One region of the Amycolatopsis pigmentata genome, then DNA from elsewhere that is predicted to be linked to it. Evidence: riboswitches for the same ligand, from Rfam matches in the RefSeq annotation. Region 1 holds a riboswitch; each other region holds the start of a gene.
The links. A riboswitch is a leader RNA that binds a small molecule or an ion and turns the genes downstream of it on or off. The one in region 1 is predicted to bind S-adenosylmethionine.

Region 1 (6,254 bases):
CGCGAAACCGACTTCGGCGAGGAAGGTCAGGGGCAGCGTGCCGAGCACGGCGAAGGTGCCTGCCAGCACCAGGCCGGCGGAGGTGATGACACCACCGGTGGCGGCCAGGCCGGCCAGCGCGCCCTGGCGGGTGCCCTGCTGCCCGGCCTCCTCCCGGATTCTCGTCATCAGGAAGATGTTGTAGTCGATGCCCAGCGCCACCAGGAACACGAAGACATAGAGCGGGAACGACGGATCGGCGCCCTCGAACCCGAAGACGTGGTTGAAGAAGAACGCACTGATCCCGAGCGTGGAGAAGAACGACAACACCACCGTCGCGATCAGGAGCACCGGCGCGAGCAACGCGCGTAGCAGGACCACGAGGATGAGGAACACCACGGTGAGCACGATCGGGATGATCAGGTCGCGATCGGCGGTGCTGGCCGCCCGGGTATCCAGCCGGACGGCTGACGGACCACCCGCGATCGCGTCCGCGCCCGGAACGCCATGAACGGCGTCACGGACCTGTTGCAGGGTGGCGCTCGCCGTTCCGCTGTCCGGGGCGTCGCGCGTGATCGCCTCGATGTAGGCGGCGCCGTCGCGGACGACCGGGGTGCTCACCGACGAAACTCCGGGGACGGTGGCCGCGGCGGCGCGAACCTGGCCTGCCTGGGCCGAGTTGCTCACGATTTGGATCGGCTGTCCCGCCCCGGCCGGAAAATGCCGGGCCAGAACCTGTTCCCCGACAACGGAATCCGGGACGTTGGTGTACGTACCGGCGTTGCTCAGCCCGTCGGCCCGCAACGTGAGGGTGCCCAGCGCCAGCACGACCAGCACCAGTGAGGTGACGACCCAGGTCACCCGGGGAGCCCGGTCGATGCGCCTGCCGACCCGCGCCCACAGGCCGGTCCGGGTGCCCTCGGCCGACCCGAAGTCGGGTTTGACCGGCCAGAACACCCAGCGTCCGAAGATCACCAGTAGTGCGGGCAGCAGGGTGACCATCGCGAGCAGGCCGACGCCGATACCGATCGCCCCGACCGGTCCGAGGCCCGCGGTGGAGTTCAGTTCGGCGAGCATCAGGCACAACATGCCCGCGATGACCGTCGCCGCACTGGCCCAGACCGCGGGCCCGGCGCGGTGCAGCGCGAAGGCCATCGCCTCGTGCCGGTCGAAGTGCCTGCGCAGTTCCTCCCGGTAGCGGGCGACGAGCAGCAGGGCGTAGTCGGTGCCCGCGCCGAACACCAGGACCGTCAGGATGCCCGCGCTCTGCCCGTTCACCGTCAGCCCGGCGTACTTGGCGAACAGGTAGATCACGCCCTCGGAGGCCATCAGCGCGGCACCGACCGAGAGCACCGGGAACACCCAGAGAATCGGACTGCGGTAGGTGATGAGCAACATCACGATGACGACGCCCAGCGCGGCGAACAACAGCGCGCTGTCGATGCCCGCGAAGGCCCTGGACGAGTCCGCGTTGTTGCCGCCGGGCCCGGTGACGTGCACGGAAATCCCGCTGACCCCCTGGGCCGCCGTGGTGCGGATGTCGTCGACGATGCCGGCGAGTTTGTTGAAGCCCTGAGTGCCCACGCTGACCGGGACGACGACCTCCGCCGCCTGTGGGGGTCGCTCGCCGGAAGTGAACGGCCCGGTGGCGCCCGCCACGCCGTCGATCGTCGTGAGCTGGTGGGCGTTGCCCGCGATGAGGGTGAGGTCCGCGGGAGTCAGGCCGCCAGGCTTCTCGTAGACGACGATGGCGGGTATCTGGTCGCCCGAACGGAACTCCTGCACCGCGGCGAGAACGCGGGTCGACTCGGCGGTGCCGGGCAGCCACGACTCCGGCCGGTTGTTCTCGACCTCACTGAGCTTGGTCGCCAGCGGCGCGAGAAAGGCGAGCGCGCCGATCCACAGCACGAGGATGACCCATTTGCCCCAGCGGTGGGACGGAATCTTCGCCGCTCTTCCCACGCGGTTCATCGCGCTGCCACCCCTCCTGTCGAGGCCGGACGGTCCGTGTGGACCCGGTGCGGGGCAGCGGAGCACACCCGGCCACCGTCCCAACTTGGTGCGCGGGCATCACCACCACGTCATAGGCGGCCGGGACCGGTCCCGGCCGCCCGGAGGGGAGCGCTAGTCCCCGAGCACCTCGCGCACCGCGGCGGCGGAGGGCGGAACCGTCGCGCGCGGGCCGACGCGGCCTTCGATCGCGTCGAGGGTCTTGAGCCCCTCACCGGTGATGATCAGCACCGTCTCCGCGTCCGGGTCGATCTTGCCAGCCTCGATCAGCTTCTTCGCCGTCGCGACGGTGACGCCACCCGCGGTTTCGGTGAAGACCCCTTCCGTGCGGGCCAGCAGCCGGATGCCTTCGACGATTTCCTCGTCGCTGACGTCTTCGATGGCGCCACCGGTGCGGTTCACCGTGTCGAGCACGTAAGGCCCGTCGGCCGGGTTGCCGATGGCCAGTGACTTGGCGATGGTGTCGGGCTTGACCGGCTGCACCACGTCATGACCGTTGCGGAAGGCGGTGGACACCGGCGAGCAACCGGTCGCCTGCGCGCCGAAGACCTTGTAGGGGGTGTCCTCGACCAGGCCGACCTGGGCCAGTTCGCGGAACCCCTTGTCGACCTTGGTCAGCTGGGAACCGGAGGCGATCGGCACCACGATCTGCTCCGGCCGCCGCCAGCCGAGTTGCTCGGCGATTTCGAAGGCGAGCGTCTTGGAGCCCTCGGAGTAGTACGGGCGGACGTTGACGTTCACGAACGCCCAGGTTTCGTGGTCGGCGGCGAGTTCGGTGGCCAGCCGGTTGACGTCGTCGTAGTTGCCGTCCACCGCGATCAGGTTCCCGCCGTAGACCGCGGTGGTGAGCACCTTGGCGCGCTCCAGCGAAGACGGGATGAGCACCACCGAGCGCCAGCCCGCCCGGGCCGCGGCGGCACCGACCGCGTTGGCGAGGTTGCCGGTGGACGGGCAGGCGAGCGTGTCGAAACCGAACTGGCGGGCGGCGGCCAGCGCCACCGCGACCACGCGGTCCTTGAACGAATGGGTCGGGTTGCCGGTGTCGTCCTTGACCCAGATCCGCTTGACGCCCAGCTCCTTGGCGAGCCGGTCGGCCCGGATCAGCCGGGTACAGCCGGGTTCGGTGTTCGGGATCCGCTCGACATCGGAGGGCACCGGCAGCAGCTTCTTGTACCGCCAGATGTTGCGGGGCCCGGCTTCGATGTCCTCACGGCGCACCCGGCCGAAGTCGTAGGCGACCTCCAGCGGCGAAAAGTCCGCGGCGGAGACGAACTCCGGGGCGAGCGGCTGGCGGTGGCCCTCCTCCTTGGACACCAGTTCCACGGCGGGGCCCAGGTCGAGCACGCGGCGGGTTCCGGTCGAACTGAGGGCTGCGGTCATCGCGAGGTTCCTTTCCTCATCTGTCCCGCTGGTGCGGGCCGGAATTGGCACCGTGGTCGTCAGCTACCTCGCGGACTCGAGATGACAGGCTGACGCCGGTTGCCGGGGCTTCATCGGGCCGTTCCCTCTGCCCCTCTGGATGAGCGGTATTCGGTTGTGGACGCTTCACGCCAGGCAATGCGTCTGTAACAACATACGACACGATGTCCGGGTCCCGCCATGGTCCCGGGGCCGGGCGCCACCGTGGCAGGATCGACGTGTGCCAGCCTCCGTGACCGTTCCGTCGCTCCACCTCGTGCTCGGCGAAGAGGACCTCCTCGTCGAACGGGCTGTTCGTGCTGCCCTCGACGCGGCGCGCCGGTCCGACCCGACCAGTGACGTCACCCGGGTCCGGGTGTCGGAACTCACACCCCCCGCGTTCGCGGAACTGGTCAGTCCCTCCCTGTTCAGCGAGGGCAGGCTGATCGTCCTCGAAGCGGCGCAAGACATATCGCAGGAGGTGGCGGACGCGCTGTTGGCCTACCTCCGCCAGCCCGAGGACGGGATCGTGCTGATCGTCGTGCACTCCGGGGGAGGGCGGGCCAAGGCGGCGAAGGCGCTCCCGGCCACGCTGCGCAAGGCGGGGGCGGAGATCACCGAATGCGCCAAGATCACGAAGCCCGCGGAGCGGGAGGCGTTCGTCCGCGCCGAGGTCCGCCGGGTCGGCGGCCGGATCGACCCGGTGGCCGTGGCCGCGCTGATCGACTCGGTGGGCGGGGAACTGCGTGAGCTGGCGTCGGCGGCGGCACAGCTGGTGGCCGACTCCGGTGGCGAGGTGGACGAGCAGGCGGTGCGCCGGTATCACCGGGGCCGCGCCGACGTCACCGGGTTCGCGGTGGCCGAGCGGGCGGTCGCCGGGGACCGGGCCGCGGCGCTGGAGTCGATGCGCTGGGCGACCCAGATCGGGGTGCCGCACGTCCTGGTCGCCGACGCGCTCGCCGACGCCGTGCGCACGATCGCGCGGGTGTCGGCCGCGGGGCGGGGCAACCCGAACCAGATGGCGGGCGAGCTGGGCATGCCGCCCTGGAAGATCCGCAAGGCGCAGGGACAGGCGCGCGGCTGGGGGCAAGCCGGGCTGGCCGAGGCGATGGCGATCGTGGCCCGCGTCAACGCCGAGGTGAAGGGCGCGGCGGCCGACCCCACCTACGCGCTCGAGCGCGCCGTCCTCGACCTCGTGTCCGCCCGCGAGAAGCGCTGACCACGGCTTCGTAGTGGAGGAAGGACACATGCGAAGGCCCCGCACGAGGGACTCGTGCGGGGCCTTCGAGGGAAGCTCAGAGCGCGTTGGCGCGCTTGGCCATCGCCGACTTCTTGTTCGCGGCCTGGTTGGGGTGGATGACACCCTTGCTGGCGGCCTTGTCCAGCTTCTTGGCGGCCTCGCGCTGCAGCTCGATCGCCTTGTCCCGATCACCGGCTTCGGCGGCCTCGCGGAACTTGCGGATCGCGGTCTTCACCGAGGACTTGACCGACTGGTTGCGCAGGCGCGCCTTCTCGTTGGTCTTGATGCGCTTGATCTGGGACTTGATGTTGGCCACGCGGGCGCTCCTTGATCATGATCGGGTCGGGTTCGCCGCCGCGTTCGTAGTGGCCCCGGTGACCGGGTTTCCTCCCTGGCGGAATGCCACGCGGCAACGGTCGACAACATTACCAGCGGCGCTATGGTGGTCTGGCAGTGCCTAGGGTTCCGCCGGCACCCCGCCTACCTGTCCCACAACCAGGGGCCGCCGGGTCCGGTCCGAGCGGTACCAGCCGGCGGGAATGGGGCCGCCGGTACACCTGAAATGGACAAAAGCCATGAGGGCCTGGTCCTTTCGCGCCCGCGGAAGGCCGGAAAGGCCCTCGGTGAACGGCTCTGCCCTCGCTCTCGTGCTCCTCGCCGCGGTCGTGCACGCCGGCTGGAATCTCGCCGCCAAGCGTGTCCGTGACGGCGGTGCGAGCTTCGTCTTCCTCTACTACACCACCAGTGCGGTGTGCTGCCTGCCGCTCGCCGCCGCCATGCTGGTCCTGGCCCCACAGCGTCCACAATGGACCTGGCTGGCCGCCGCGGCCGTCACCGCGGTGTGTCACGTCGCCTACGGCATCGTCCTGCAGCGCGGATACGCCGTCGGTGACCTCTCCGTGGTGTATCCGGTCGCCCGGGGCAGCGGTCCTCTGCTGTCCGTGCTGGCGGCGGTCGTCCTGTTCGGTGAGCGGCCGGGAGCGCTGGGTCTGGTCGGCGCGTTCCTGGTCGTGGCGGGAGTGCTGCTGATCGGTGGCGGCCGGAGCGCCGGGCAGACCGATCCGCGTGCCCGGCGGTCGGGCATCGGCTACGGGCTGCTCACCGGACTGACGATCGCGGCGTACACGCTCTGGGACGACCACTCGGTCAACGCCCTCGCGGTGCCCCCGCTGGTCTATTTCAGTGCCGGGGCGCTGTTGCAGAGCCTGCTGCTCGCGCCGTCGGCGCTGGGCCGGGGCGACCTCGCCGGGTTGTGGCGGGCTCACCGGCGGGAGGTGCTGATCGTCGGGGTCTTTTCGCCGGTGGCCTACCTGCTGGTGCTCTACGCGATGCGGATGGCTCCGGTGAGCCTCGTCGCGCCCGCCCGCGAGGTCAGCATCGTGCTCGGTGGCCTCGCCGCGTGGCTGGTCCTCGGGGAGGCCGACCCGGCGCGACGGCTGACCGGCTCGGTGATCGTGCTGACCGGGATCGCGGCGATTGCCGCCTCCTGACCGCTGAGGTAGGCAGGGTCCATGCACGTGTTGAGCAGCCGGTTCCTCGTCAGGCCCGTCGACCCCGAAAAGACGACCGCGTTCTATGCCGACGTCCTCGGTCTGGCGATCTACCGGACCTTCCCGGGCGGCACCGT
Region 2 (6,254 bases), on a different contig from region 1:
CGCCGGGCCAGCAGGTGGTCGGCGAGCCAGCGCACGCCTTCGACGTCGAGGTGGTTGGTGGGCTCGTCGAGCACGATCAGGTCGACATCGCCGACCAGCGCCGCGGCCAGCGCGACCCGGCGCCGTTCGCCACCGGACAGCGTGGCCGTCGGGGAATCCAGACCCAGCGCGGTGATGCCGAGTCCATCCACAATGGACCTGATCCGGGCGTCCGCCGCCCACTCGTGCTCGGCCGTGTAGTGCGAGAGCACCGCGTCGCGCACCGTGCCGGCGGGCAACTCGGTCCGCTGGGTCACCACCGCCAACCGCAGGTCCCGCGTGCGGCTGACCCGGCCCGAATCGGGCTCGCTGACGCCGGCCAGGATTTCCAGCAGCGTCGTCTTCCCGCCGCCGTTGAGACCGACCACGCCGATCCGCTCGCCCGCCGCGACACCGAGTGAAACGCCGTCGAGCAACGGACGTACGCCATAGGACTTGCCGACCGCTTCCAGGTTGATCAGATTGCTCACGCGTGCACCTGCGGTGGAGTCGGACGGTGGACATCGTCGCCGCTGACGAACCGGGCACCCGGTGCCGGGCCGTGCGCGACCCGGACCGTCCGGCACACGCCGGCACCGGCGAGTTCGGCCGCGACCTCAAGCGCGGACTGGGCGTCGGTGCAGAGGAACGCGCAGGTCGGACCGGATCCGGACACCGTGCCCGCGAGCGCGCCCGCGTTCACCCCGGCGCGCAGGGTACGCCGCAGACCGGGACGCAGCGACACGGCCGCGGCCTGCAAGTCGTTGCCCAGCAACAAAGCGAGCTGGCGCGGATCGCCGGACGCCAGTGCTTCGACGACCGGCGCGTGCGAGCCGACCCGCGGAGGTTTCCCGGCCTCCCGCAAACGGTCCAGCTCGCGATAGACGCGAGGTGTGGACAAACCGCCCTCGTCGAGCGCGAGCACCCAGTGGAAGGTGTGCCGGGACAGCACCGGCACGAGCTGCTCGCCGCGCCCGGTACCCAGGGCCGTGCCTCCGTAGAGCGCGAACGGGACATCGCTGCCCAGTTTCGCGGCCACCTCGGCCAGTTCGTCCCGGCCGATCTCCAGCTTCCACAACGCGGTCAGCGCGACCAGCGTGCCCGCCGCGTCCGCGCTGCCACCCGCCATGCCACCGGCGACCGGAATCCCCTTGCGCAGCACCACCCGGACCTTCGGATCGGACTTGCCGACATGCGCGGCCAGTGCTTCCACCGCGCGCCAGGCGAGGTTGGTTCCGTCGGTCGGTACCGAACGCTCACCCTCGCCGTAGACCTCCACACCGGGCTCTTCGGCGACCGCCACGGTGACCTCGTCGGTCAGCGACAGGGCCTGGAAGACCGTCGTCAGCTCGTGGAAGCCGTCGTCGCGAAGATCACCGACCGAGAGATGCACATTGATCTTCGACGGCACCCGGACCGTGACGGGCGGCGGTACGACGGCTAACACGGCCCCCAGCCTACGTTGCCCCATCAACCTTTGACCGACGAGGAGAAGAAGCTTGCCCCTCGGCGCGGTGCGCCTCGGTAGTCACCTGAGTGTCAGAAGGTCCAGGCGGCCTGGATCGTTGCGGCTTCCCGTTTCGCCTGCCGCCGGCCGACCTCGACAGCCTGGACGGCGAGTTCCGAGTCCATCATATTCGCCGGACGCCCGGTGCCGCCGAAATCGGGTTCGATCGCTAACAGCCGGCGATTCTCGCGCAACTGGGCCAGTTCGGCTTCCACCCTGGCCTCCAGTGCGAGGTCGGCTCCGGCGCCGTGGGTCCCGAGGGGGTGGCAGGACAGGACCACGACCACGTCGGTCGGCGGCGCCGCGGTGGCGTTCACGTGGCTGACGATGCCGCCGTCCATGTAACGGCTTCCGTTGATGGTGACGGGGGGAAACAGCATCGGGACCACGCAACTGGAGGCGACAGCGTGCAGTAGCGGCACGCCGGATTCTTGGTCCCACACGACCAAGTCGCCGGTGTCGGTGTCGACTGCGGTGCATCGGAAGCCCGCAGGCCAGGCGACGCCGTCGAGCGTGCCGAACAGGCCGAGGTAGACGTCTTCGGCGAGCGTGCTCGCCTCCTGCGCTGCGTGGCCGATTGCCTTTAGCGCTGGACGTGGGTCGCTGTCGAGGCTTGCCTGACGCCTTGCGCTTACGAAGGCCGCACCGCCTGCCGCCAGGCCATCGGGGTCGACGCTCTGCCTGAGCGCTGCCAGGGCGGTGAGTGCCTCGGTGATGTCACGGCCGCTGGCCAGCAGTGCGCCGACGAGGGCACCTGCGGATGTGCCCACGATTGCCCCACCTCCCGCCATGTCGACACCGGCCTCGCGCAGCCCTGTGAGCAGACCAGTCTGCCAACCGACACCGACGGCGCCACCGCCGCCAAGAACGAGAGCGCGTGTGGGTGAGCCATTTCGCGACGAAGTCACTGCTGTTCCCTTCACGGATAAGGTCGATTGCCTCTCCGGCTCGGCGCAGTAGCGCACAGACCGCTCGGACGCCGAACGACTGCCGGATCTACCGGGCCTCGGGGTGGCTCCGGGCGACCAGCCGGGTCTCGATGTTCCGCAGGGTCGAGATCGCGGCGTCGATCTCGTCGGAGTCGGTCACGGCGTCCTCGAGGAGGTGGCTCCAGATTTCGCGCAATCGTTGCAGGTTCTCCTGCGCCTTCTCGGTGGGATACAGACGCACCCGCCGCGCGTCGCGTTGATCCGCGTCACGCCGGACCAGGCCCGCCTTCTCCAGGCGTCGCACAGCCCGGCTGAAGTTGCTTGAGATCATCTGGGTGGCCTCGGCGGCGTCACCGGCCAACGTGCCCGGGTGGCGGTCGATATACCGCATCACCGCCCCTTCCAGCGGTGTTCCCGACTCGGCTTCGGCCGCCTTCGACGCCCCGATGTGCCGGCCCACCGCCAGGATCAGGTCGGCGAGTTCGAACAGCCTCGAAGTCTGCGCCTCGTCCATGCGGCGGGACCTCCGCCATCGCATCGTGATGCCTGTCAATTGATAGGAATCCTACAGGTTGCGTAGTTTTCCTGTCAATTGACAGGCATCGATGGACAGTCGAACTCCGAGCCGCCGACGCGATCGAAGGATGAAGAGCGCGCCAAAGCCCCGGGCACGTTGGCACGATGGTCTACGGCCGCACCGGCGGGCCGATCTCGAACACTCGATCAGGCGGCGACGGGGCAGGTAAGGGTGGCTACGGGGCTGACGTGCGCGCCGCGGTCGGCGATCCACGACAGGGCGGCCTCCGAGCAGGTGCCGCGCAGGGCGAGGCGGAAGTGGGCGACCGGGGTGTCGCCGACCCGCGTGAGCCCGCCGCCGATGGTGGCGATTTCCACGTCGAACCGGCTCGACGCTTCGGGCAGCAGCGCGCCGACCGAGGCGAAGCCGATCAGCACCACGTCGGCCACGCGGTCGTAGCGTGCGGACTGCGCGCGCGGCGTCTCGATCGCCGGGAGCACGGCACGGGCGGTGTGGCTGGCCGGGTCGGTGATCAGCCCGAGCACGCTGCCCTGTTCCACCAGCCGCCCTTGCTCGAGCACGCCCACCTCGTCGCAGGCACGGCGCACCACGCTGCTGTCCTGGGTGGTCAGCAGCACTGTCACACCGAGTTCGGCCCGGGCCCGGTCGAGGACGGTCAGCACACCGGCGGCGTCGTCCTGGTCGATTCCGGCGGTCGGGTCGTCGGCGAGCAACACCGCGGGGCCGGCCGCGAGGGCCCGGGCGAGGCCTACTCGCCGCCGCTGCCCCTCGGTCAGTTCACCGGGAAGCTGCGCGGCCCGCTGGGTCAGACCCGTGAGGTCGAGGACGCGGCCTACCCGGCTGCGCCGCTGTGGTCCGTCCACGCCGAGCCGTTCCAGCGGTTCGGCGATGTTCCCGGCCACGGTGCGCTCGGCGCGTAGCGGCGGGTGCGCGTCGAGTGCGGCGACCTGGCGCCGAACCTCACGCAACCGTCGGCCGTCCAGCCTCGCCACGTTCAGCCCGTCCAGCCGCACCGTCCCGCGGTCGGGCTTCTCCCGCAGCGCGACGCAGCGCGCGAGGGTGGACTTGCCGGCGCCCGACGGGCCGAGGACCCCGTACAGCGCCCCGGCGCTCACTTCGATGCTCACATCACGGAGCGCCAGCACGGGTGTCTTCTCACCGGGAAAGGATTTGGTCAGATTTTCGACAGTGATCACGAAAAAGCTCCACAAGAAAATGGCACGGCCGCTTGTACCGCGGGCGCGCCGGCCGTCACCGAATGGCCGTCCGGAATGGACAGCAAACAGGTTGAAGGGGAATCAGCCGGAAACGAGAGTCAGCGGCGACATGCGCATACACTGCGTCGACACTCGTCGACTACCCGGCGCCTGGTGAGCATCGTGATGAACACGCATCCTCCATCGTTCCTGGCGTTAGCACCTGCCCCGAAGGGAGTGGTTGCTGCGACTTCGGCGAGCCAGGTCTCTCAGTCGCTCGGGATGGATACGCCTAGAGTACAGCCGATTCCACATGCTGGACGCAAGGCTTCGGCCACAGATCACACCACAACGTCACACGGACGGCGGCAGGCGCGCACTCAGCGCGTTCAAAAACTAACGAGCGGTGCGGCCACTCGTGTGCGCGCTCGCCGTTTCCGCGATCCGCGCGAAGTCCTCCACCGTCAACTGCTCGCCCCGCGCTCCCGGATCCACTCCCGCGGACTGGAGCACCTCGGCGGCCTTCGCGGCGGAACCCGCCCACGACGCCAACGCCGCCCGCAGGGTCTTACGCCGTTGCGAAAAGGCATTGTCGATCAAGGAAAAGACCGCCGCGCGGTCGCCCTGCCAGTCGCGGTCGACGCGCTCGAACGACACCAGCGCCGAATCCACATTCGGCACCGGCCAGAAGACCGAACGCGATACCGGGGCCACCTTCCGGGCGCGCCCGAACCACGCCAGTTTCACGCTAGGCACCCCATAGACCCGGCTCCCCGGTCCCGCGGCCATCCGGTCGGCGACCTCGGCCTGCACCATGACGAGCCCACTCCGCACCGACGGCAGTTCGGTCAGCAGGTGCAGCACGACCGGCACAGCGACGTTGTACGGGAGGTTCGCCACCAGCGCGGACGGCGGTGCCGGCAGGTCCTCCGCGCGCAACCGGAGCGCGTCACTGGCCAGCACGGTCAGGCGGGAAGCGGATTCGGGCGCGTAGGTGGCGGCCGTGGCGGGCAACCGGGCGGCCAGGACCGGGTCGATCTCGACCGCGGTGACCCGCGCGCCGGCGCCGAGCAGCCCGAGGGTCAGCGAGCCGAGTCCGGGCCCGACCTCGAGCACGTGGTCGTCCGGACCGACGCCGGCGAGGTCCACGATCCGGCGCACCGTGTTGGGATCGTGCACGAAGTTCTGGCCGAGCTTCTTCGTCGGCCGGACGTCCAGCTCGGCCGCCAGCCTCCGGATCTCGGCAGGCCCGAGCAGATGGGTCACGAGAGCGACCCTATCGCCCTTTGCCCGCCGGTCCGGTCCCGAGGGGTTACGAGAGACCCAGCTTGCTGCTGCATCCCGGCCAGGCGCTGTAGCTGCCGCCCCGGCCGGCCCGGACCCGTTCCGCCACCGCGATCTGCTGCTCACGGCTGGCCTGATCCGGTGTCGACGCGTACGCGCTGCCGCCGTAGGAGTTCCACGTCCCTTTGTCGAACTGCAGGCCGCCGTAGTAGCGGTTGCCGGTGTTGGCCGCCCAGTTGCCCCCGGCCTCGCATTTCGCGATCTGGTCCCAGACCGTGTCGCCGGAGGCCATGTTGGCCTGCTGCTTCTTGGTGCCGACCCGGACGATCTTCGGTTTGGGCGGGGTGAGCACCTGGGCCGACATCTGCTGCCTGCCGGTCTCCCTGCCGTTCTTCTTCGTGATCCGGTAGGTCACCTGCTGCTTGCCCGGCGTCCCCGGATCGTCGACCACCTGCTGCCCCGAAGACAGGGTCGGGTCGTCGTTCTTCTGGACCGGCGGGTCGATGTCCTCCTGCTGGGTGATCACCGAAACACCGGTGCGGCTGATGTGCACCTCGGCGTTGTCGGCCAGCTTCACGTCCAGGCCGCCGTCCACGGCGTCGTCCGGACCGAGCGAGAGGTTCTGCTCCTTGAGGAAGTCCGCGGTGCTGACGGAGGTCGTGGTGACCTGCCGGGGTGCGGTGTCACCGTCGTAGACGGTGACGTGCTTGAGGGTGTGCACCTCAACCGTCGAACCACCCAACGACAACGCCGCATCCGGCGCCACCGAAAACCACGTACCC
Region 3 (6,254 bases), on a different contig from region 1:
AGGCCCGCGCCGAGCAGCGTCATCCCGGCGGTCATCGGCCGTCGTGGGCCGAACCGGGTCGCGAGCCTGCCCGCGACCGGGGAACCTGCCATGATCATGAGTGGCTGGGGAAGCAGTTGGAACCCGGCCACCAGGGCGCCGGCGTGCCGTTGCAGAACCAGGCCCGCCAGCAGCAGTTCGCCGTAGGCGCCGAAGGTCATGCACAGGGCGACGACGGCGGCGATCGGCAGCGGGCCACGCCGGAGTAGCCCGAGCGGCAGCATCGGCCCGGGACGGCGCTCCACCGCGACGAACGCGGCGAGACAGGCCACACCGATCGCCGTCGCGACGGCGACCCTTGGCGAGGCCCAACCCGAGCGGCCGGTCTCCACAATGGCGTAGGTGAGCGCGGTCAGGAAGGCGATCGCGAGGACCTGCCCGCCGACATCGACGCGGCGTGCCTGCCGGCCGGCCGACTCCGGCACGGCCATGCTCAGCGCCAGCGCGGCGGCGCCGATCGGCAGGTTCAGCCAGAAGATCGCCTGCCAGCCGGTCACCTGGACCAGCAGGCCACCCAGAATCGGACCGCTGGCCAGGGCGATTCCGGTGACCGCCGACCACGCGGCCATCGCCCGGTCACGCTCGCGTCCCTGGGGGAACACCACCGAGAGGATCGCCAGACTTTGCGGGATCGTCAGCGCCGCGCCGGCGCCCTGGAGGGCCCGTCCGGTGACGAGCGCGGCCAGGCCGGGGGCGGCCGCGCAGAGCGCCGACCCCGCCGCGAAAGTGGCGATGCCGCAACGGAAAAGCCGTCGCCTGCCGAAGCGGTCGCCCAGGGTGCCGCCGGTCAGCAGCAACGCCGCGAAGGTGACGTTGTAGGCGTCCATCACCCATTGGAGATCGGCCAGGGAGCCGCGCAGGTCCCGGCCGATCGACGGCAGCGCCAGGTTGACCGCGGTCGTGTCGGTCTGCGCGAGGAACAGGCCGAGGCACATGGCCACGAGGGTGATTCGCTTGATCATGTGGCCGATGCTAGGAACGGGAAGTTTCGGCGCGGACCGAAACGACGGTGCCCTAGCGTGGGGGTATGGAGACCGTTGAGCTCGCGGAAGTTGCCTCGGCGCTCGCCGATCCGAGCCGCGCCGCGATGTGCCTGGCCCTGCTCGACGGCCGGGCCTGGACCGTCGGCGAACTCGCGCGTTCGGCCGGGATCCGGCCGTCCACGGCCAGCGAGCACGTGGCACGCCTGCGGGACGCCGGGTTCGTCTCGGGTGTTCGCCAGGGCAGGCACAGCTACGTCCGGATCAGCGACCCACGGGTCGCCGAGTTGATCGAGCGCCTGGCCGAGCACGCCGAACACCGGCCGGTCCACGGACTCCGCGAATCGGTCCGGGCGCGGCGCCTGAAGTTCGCCCGCACCTGCTACGACCACCTGGCCGGGGTCCTGGCGGTCGCGCTGCGGGACGGCATGGTGAGCACCGGCCTGGTCGATCTCCGGGACGGGCTGACGCTTACCGCTCGCGGCCGCGACGTGCTGTCCGGGCTGGGCGTCGCGGTGCCGGACGGCGGGCGCCGTCCGCTACTGCGCGAGTGTCTCGATTGGACCGAGCGCAGGGAGCATTTCGGTGGCGCCCTGCCCGCCGCGATCCTGGCCCACGGTGTCGCGGCGGGATGGCTCTCGCGGGAGCCGCACCGCGCTGTCCGGGTCCACGCCGTCGAACCGTTCGCGCGACTCGGGGTCGAGCGCGGGGAACTGGCCTGGCCGGGAGCGGCATGATGCGGATCCCGGTCCGGGTCAAGCCCGGCGCCAGGCGAGACGCGGTCGGCGGGGACTTCGACGGCGCGCTCGTCGTCACGGTGCGGGCCCCGGCCGTGAACGGCAAGGCGAACGAGGCCCTGCGCCGGGTCCTGGCCGCCGCACTCGGCGTCCGTGCGCGGGATCTCGTTGTGGTGCAAGGAGAACGCGCGCGCAACAAGGTGATCGATCTCGCCGACCCACCGCCCGGCACCGAGGAGCTCTTGACCACACTGCGACTGGGGTGACCGGCCTCCCCGCACCGGTTCTCTATGCTGGACAGTGCGAACCGGGTGGTGGGGTAGGGGAGGTTGCTGGTGGCGGAGCTTCCAGTCGTGCTGGGACTGGGCGCGGCCGTACTGCTGGCTTCCGTCCTCGCGGTCCGGTTGTCCACGCGGCTCGGGCTGCCGTCGTTGTTGCTCTACCTGGGCATCGGCGTGCTTCTCGGCGAGGCCGGTTTCGGCATTCGCTTCTCCGACGCTTCGCTCACCCAGTCGCTGGGGCTGGCCGCGCTGGTCCTGATCCTCACCGAAGGTGGCCTGACCACCCGCTGGTCGACCGTGAAACCCGCGCTGGCACAGGGAATCCTTCTGTCCACAGTGGGTGTCGTGCTGGCCATCGCGATCACCGGCACCGCGCTGCACTGGCTGCTCGGCCTCGAGTGGCGGATCGCGCTCCTGTGGGGTGCGGTGCTGTCGTCCACCGACTCGGCGGCCGTGTTCTCGGTGCTGCGGACCGTCGGCATCCGCCAGCGGCTCGTCGGCACGCTCGAACTGGAGTCCGGCATCAACGACGCCCCCGCCTACATCGCGGTGGTCGTGCTGGCCGAGGGCACGCGGCTCGACTGGTCGCTGCCGCTGCTGGAGATCTACGAACTCGCCGCGGGCGCCGGGATAGGCCTGCTCCTCGGCGTCGCCGGGGCGTGGGCGCTCAGACGGGCCGCGCTGCCTGCCACCGGTCTCTATCCGCTCGCCACCGTGGCCGTCTGCGTGGTCGCCTACGCCTCCGGCCAGTTCGCGCACGCTTCCGGATTGCTCGCCACCTATGTCGCCGCGCTCGTGCTCGGCAACGCGCGGCTGCCGCACCGGTCCGACACGATCTCCTTCGCCGAAGGGCTCGGATGGCTCGCGCAGATCGGGTTGTTCGTGTTGCTGGGGTTGTTCGCTTCGCCGGAGCGGTTGCTGGAGAGCATCGTGGCGGGGCTCATCGCCGGGGGTGTGGTGTTGCTGTTGGGAAGACCGCTCTCGGTTCTGCTGTCGCTCGCGCCCTTCCGGCTGCCGTGGCGAGAACAGGCGTTCCTGTCCTGGGCGGGGCTGCGAGGCGCGGTGCCGATCGTGCTGGCGATGATCCCCCTGGCGAAGGGGGTGCCCGACGCCGAACGGCTGGTGGACGCCGTGTTCGTCCTGGTGATCGTGCTCACACTGGTGCAGGGCTGGACCTTGGCGCCGATGGCGAAGTTCCTCGGCCTCGGCGTCCGTGGTCAGGCCGAGGAGATCGAGGTCGACGTCGCCGCGCTCGACGAACTGGACGCCGCGCTGTTGCAGGTGCGCATCCAGCCCGGATCCCGGCTCCACGGCGTTTACCTGGCCGAACTGCGACTGCCGGTGGGCGCGTCGCTCAGCCTCATCGTCAGGGAAGGCGTCAGTTTCACGCCCCAGAAGACGAGCCGCCTGCAGCAGGGCGACCAACTGCTCGTCGTCGCCACCGAGGGTTCGCGTGACGCGGCCGAACGCCGCCTGCGCGCGGTCGACCGCGCGGGCCGTCTCGCCCGGTGGCGGGGCGAATCAGGCGATTGACGGCGGTGGTGTTAGGGTCCTGGCCAAGGTCATGAGTGCCAGCGCGAAGCCCCGGCTCGCTGGCCGGCAACCCTCCTACCGCGGTGGGGTGCCCCGGGTGAGGACCTGGTTCGCGGCGAAGTGCCGTGAGCAAGCGCGGGCCCCGTGGTGGGTCCCATGGCCGCCAGGGAGGCATCGTGACGCTCGCTTTCACGCCCAGGATCGTCGTTCCGCAGGTCACCGGTCAACCGCCGGTCCCGTTGGTGACCGGTGGGGAGATCGCTTACGCGAACCTTGATCACGCGGCGAGCACGCCCTGCCTGGAGGCGGTGCGCCGTGCCGTCGACGAGTTCCTCCCGTGGTACGCGAGCGTGCACCGGGGTGCCGGTTTCGCCTCACGCGTGTCCACGAAGGTCTATGACCGAACCCGCGATGTGCTGCGCCGCTTCACTTCCGCCCGCGACGACGACCTGGTGATCTTCACCCGCAACACCACCGACGCGCTGAACCTGCTCGCCCGCGCCCTTCCCCGGGACACTTCGGTGGTGCTGTTCGACACCGAGCACCACGCCGCGCTCCTGCCGTGGCGGGGCCCGAACGTGATCCGCGTGCCCGCTCCGCGCACCCGCGCGGCCGCTGTGTCCGTTGTGGACAGTGCACTGGCCGCGTGTCCGGAGGGACCGCGCCTGGTCGTGGTCACCGGAGCGTCGAACGTGACGGGTGAACTGCTCCCGGTCGCCGAGATCGCCGCGGTGGCCCGGCGTCACGGCGCGCGGGTAGCGCTCGACGCCGCCCAACTCGCGCCGCACCGGCCCATTTCGTTGCGGGAGCTCGATGTCGATTTCGTGGCGCTGTCGGGACACAAGCTCTACGCGCCGTTCGGGGCGGGCGCTCTCGTCGGCCGGGCCGACTGGCTGAGCGAGGCGCGGCCGTATCTCGCCGGAGGCGGGGCGACGAAGGCGGTGCGGGTGAGCGACGAGGCCGCCGGTGGCCTCGAGGTGGAATGGAATCCGGGACCGGAGCGGCACGAGGCCGGATCCCCGAACACGGTCGGTGTCCATGCGCTCGGCGTCGCCTGTGCTCGGCTCGCGGCGAACTGGGATGCCGTGATCGCGCACGAAGACGCCTTGCTGGACCGGCTGGGCCGGGGGCTGCGCACCGTGCCCGGACTGGCCGAGCTGCGTCTGTTCGACGGTGAGGCCGCCAGGGTCGGCACGGTCGCTTTCGTGGTCGACGGGTTCGACCCCGGGCTGCTGGCCGCGGTGCTGTCCGCCGAGTACGGGATCGGCGTGCGTGACGGAGCGTTCTGCGCGCATGTCGCCGCTCGCCGGCTGATCTCGGTGGCCGGCGGTGAGGGGATCAGGGCGCTGCGGGTGAGCCTGGGCCTGGGCACCACCGAAGAGCACGTGGACCGGCTGGTGACGGCACTCCGGCGCATTGTCACCGAGGGCGCTCACTGGGCCTACACGACCTCGGACGGCCGGTGGGAGCCAAGCCCGGATCCCCGGGAGTGGCCGTCCTTCCTGGCGAGCTGAGCGCTGTGGGTGCGTCCGGGACCCACGGCGGGGCGCCCCGGACAGCGGCGTGGACAATGACCGGGTGAGCACCGAACAGGGATCGCAGCCGGACACCGAAGCCCCTCCCGCCCCACCGAAGCGGCGCGTGGGCCTCCTGGCCGTGGTCGCCACGACCGCGTTCGGGCTCGACCTCGCCACCAAGGCGATCGTCGCGTCCACTTTGGAGGGTCATGAGCCGGTCCGGGTACTCGGTGGCCTGGTCTACCTGCAGCTGATCCGCAACCCCGGCGCGGCCTTCGGCATGGCCACCGGCATGACCTGGGTGCTCGCGCTGGTCGCGATGGCCGTGGTGATCGCGCTGATCTGGTTCGCCCGGCGGCTGCGCTCCGGGTGGTGGGCGTTCGGGCTCGGGCTCGTGCTGGCCGGGGCCCTGGGCAACCTCGTCGACCGCATCTTCCGCGCGCCCGGACCGTTTCGCGGTCACGTCGTGGACTTCATTTCGGTGTTCGCCCCGGACGGCGACGTGTGGCCGGTGTTCAACATCGCCGACTCCTCGATCTGCGTGGGCGGCGTGCTGATCGTGCTGCTGTCCCTGCTCGGCCGTGACTACGACGGCTCGGTCCGGAGCGCGAAGAAGTGAGCGTCCGGATGCTGCCCGTGCCGGACGGCCTGGACGGGATGAGAGTGGACGCCGGGCTGGCCAAGCTGCTCGGACTGTCCCGGACTGTGGTCGCCGAGCTGGCCGAGTCCGGCGAGGTGCTCCTGGACGGGCGGCCCGCCGGGAAGTCCGACCGGCTGGCCGCGGGTGGACTGCTGGAAGTGCGGTTGCCGGAGCCGGACAATCCCGTCGAGGTCGTCGTCGAACCGGTGGAGGGACTGCGGATCCTCCACGACGACGACGACATCGTGGTGGTGTCCAAGCCGGTCGGGGTGGCCGCGCACCCGAGCCCCGGCTGGTCGGGGCCGACCGTCGTGGGCGGGCTCGCGGCGGCCGGACTGCGGGTGTCCACGTCGGGGGCGGCGGAACGGCAGGGTGTGGTGCACCGGCTGGACGCCGGGACCACCGGCGTCATGGTGGTGGCCAAGAGCGAGCACGCGTACACGGTGTTGAAGCGTGCCTTCAAGGAACGCACCGTCGAAAAGCGCTACCACGCGGTCGTCCAGGGGCATCCCGATCCGACGCGGGGC

Region 2: it holds a riboswitch for S-adenosylmethionine, as region 1 does, so the genes downstream of both, ACFSXZ_RS22425 (methionine ABC transporter ATP-binding protein) here and thrC (threonine synthase) in region 1, are expected to answer to the same signal.
Region 3: it holds a riboswitch for S-adenosylmethionine, as region 1 does, so the genes downstream of both, ACFSXZ_RS40040 (aminotransferase class V-fold PLP-dependent enzyme) here and thrC (threonine synthase) in region 1, are expected to answer to the same signal.

What each region holds. Positions count from the first base shown of each region.
Region 1 is NZ_JBHUKR010000021.1:717,014-723,267, forward strand. It holds gene ACFSXZ_RS34640 (MMPL family transporter) at 1-1,950, opposite strand, end outside; gene thrC (threonine synthase) at 2,104-3,369, opposite strand; SAM riboswitch class I at 3,383-3,515, opposite strand; gene holA (DNA polymerase III subunit delta) at 3,629-4,606, shown strand; gene rpsT (30S ribosomal protein S20) at 4,683-4,943, opposite strand; gene ACFSXZ_RS34660 (EamA family transporter) at 5,251-6,117, shown strand; gene ACFSXZ_RS34665 (VOC family protein) at 6,139-6,254, shown strand, end outside.
Region 2 is NZ_JBHUKR010000011.1:68,398-74,651, reverse strand. It holds gene ACFSXZ_RS22445 (ATP-binding cassette domain-containing protein) at 1-509, opposite strand, end outside; gene ACFSXZ_RS22440 (4-(cytidine 5'-diphospho)-2-C-methyl-D-erythritol kinase) at 506-1,489, opposite strand; gene ACFSXZ_RS22435 (patatin-like phospholipase family protein) at 1,558-2,433, opposite strand; gene ACFSXZ_RS22430 (MarR family winged helix-turn-helix transcriptional regulator) at 2,522-2,968, opposite strand; gene ACFSXZ_RS22425 (methionine ABC transporter ATP-binding protein) at 3,178-4,188, opposite strand; SAM riboswitch class I at 4,387-4,477, opposite strand; gene rsmA (16S rRNA (adenine(1518)-N(6)/adenine(1519)-N(6))-dimethyltransferase RsmA) at 4,585-5,454, opposite strand; gene ACFSXZ_RS22415 (transglycosylase family protein) at 5,501-6,254, opposite strand, start outside.
Region 3 is NZ_JBHUKR010000029.1:105,450-111,703, reverse strand. It holds gene ACFSXZ_RS40060 (MFS transporter) at 1-1,001, opposite strand, end outside; gene ACFSXZ_RS40055 (ArsR/SmtB family transcription factor) at 1,067-1,756, shown strand; gene ACFSXZ_RS40050 (DUF167 domain-containing protein) at 1,753-2,022, shown strand; gene ACFSXZ_RS40045 (potassium/proton antiporter) at 2,092-3,570, shown strand; SAM riboswitch class IV at 3,598-3,712, shown strand; gene ACFSXZ_RS40040 (aminotransferase class V-fold PLP-dependent enzyme) at 3,747-5,084, shown strand; gene lspA (signal peptidase II) at 5,149-5,706, shown strand; gene ACFSXZ_RS40030 (RluA family pseudouridine synthase) at 5,703-6,254, shown strand, end outside.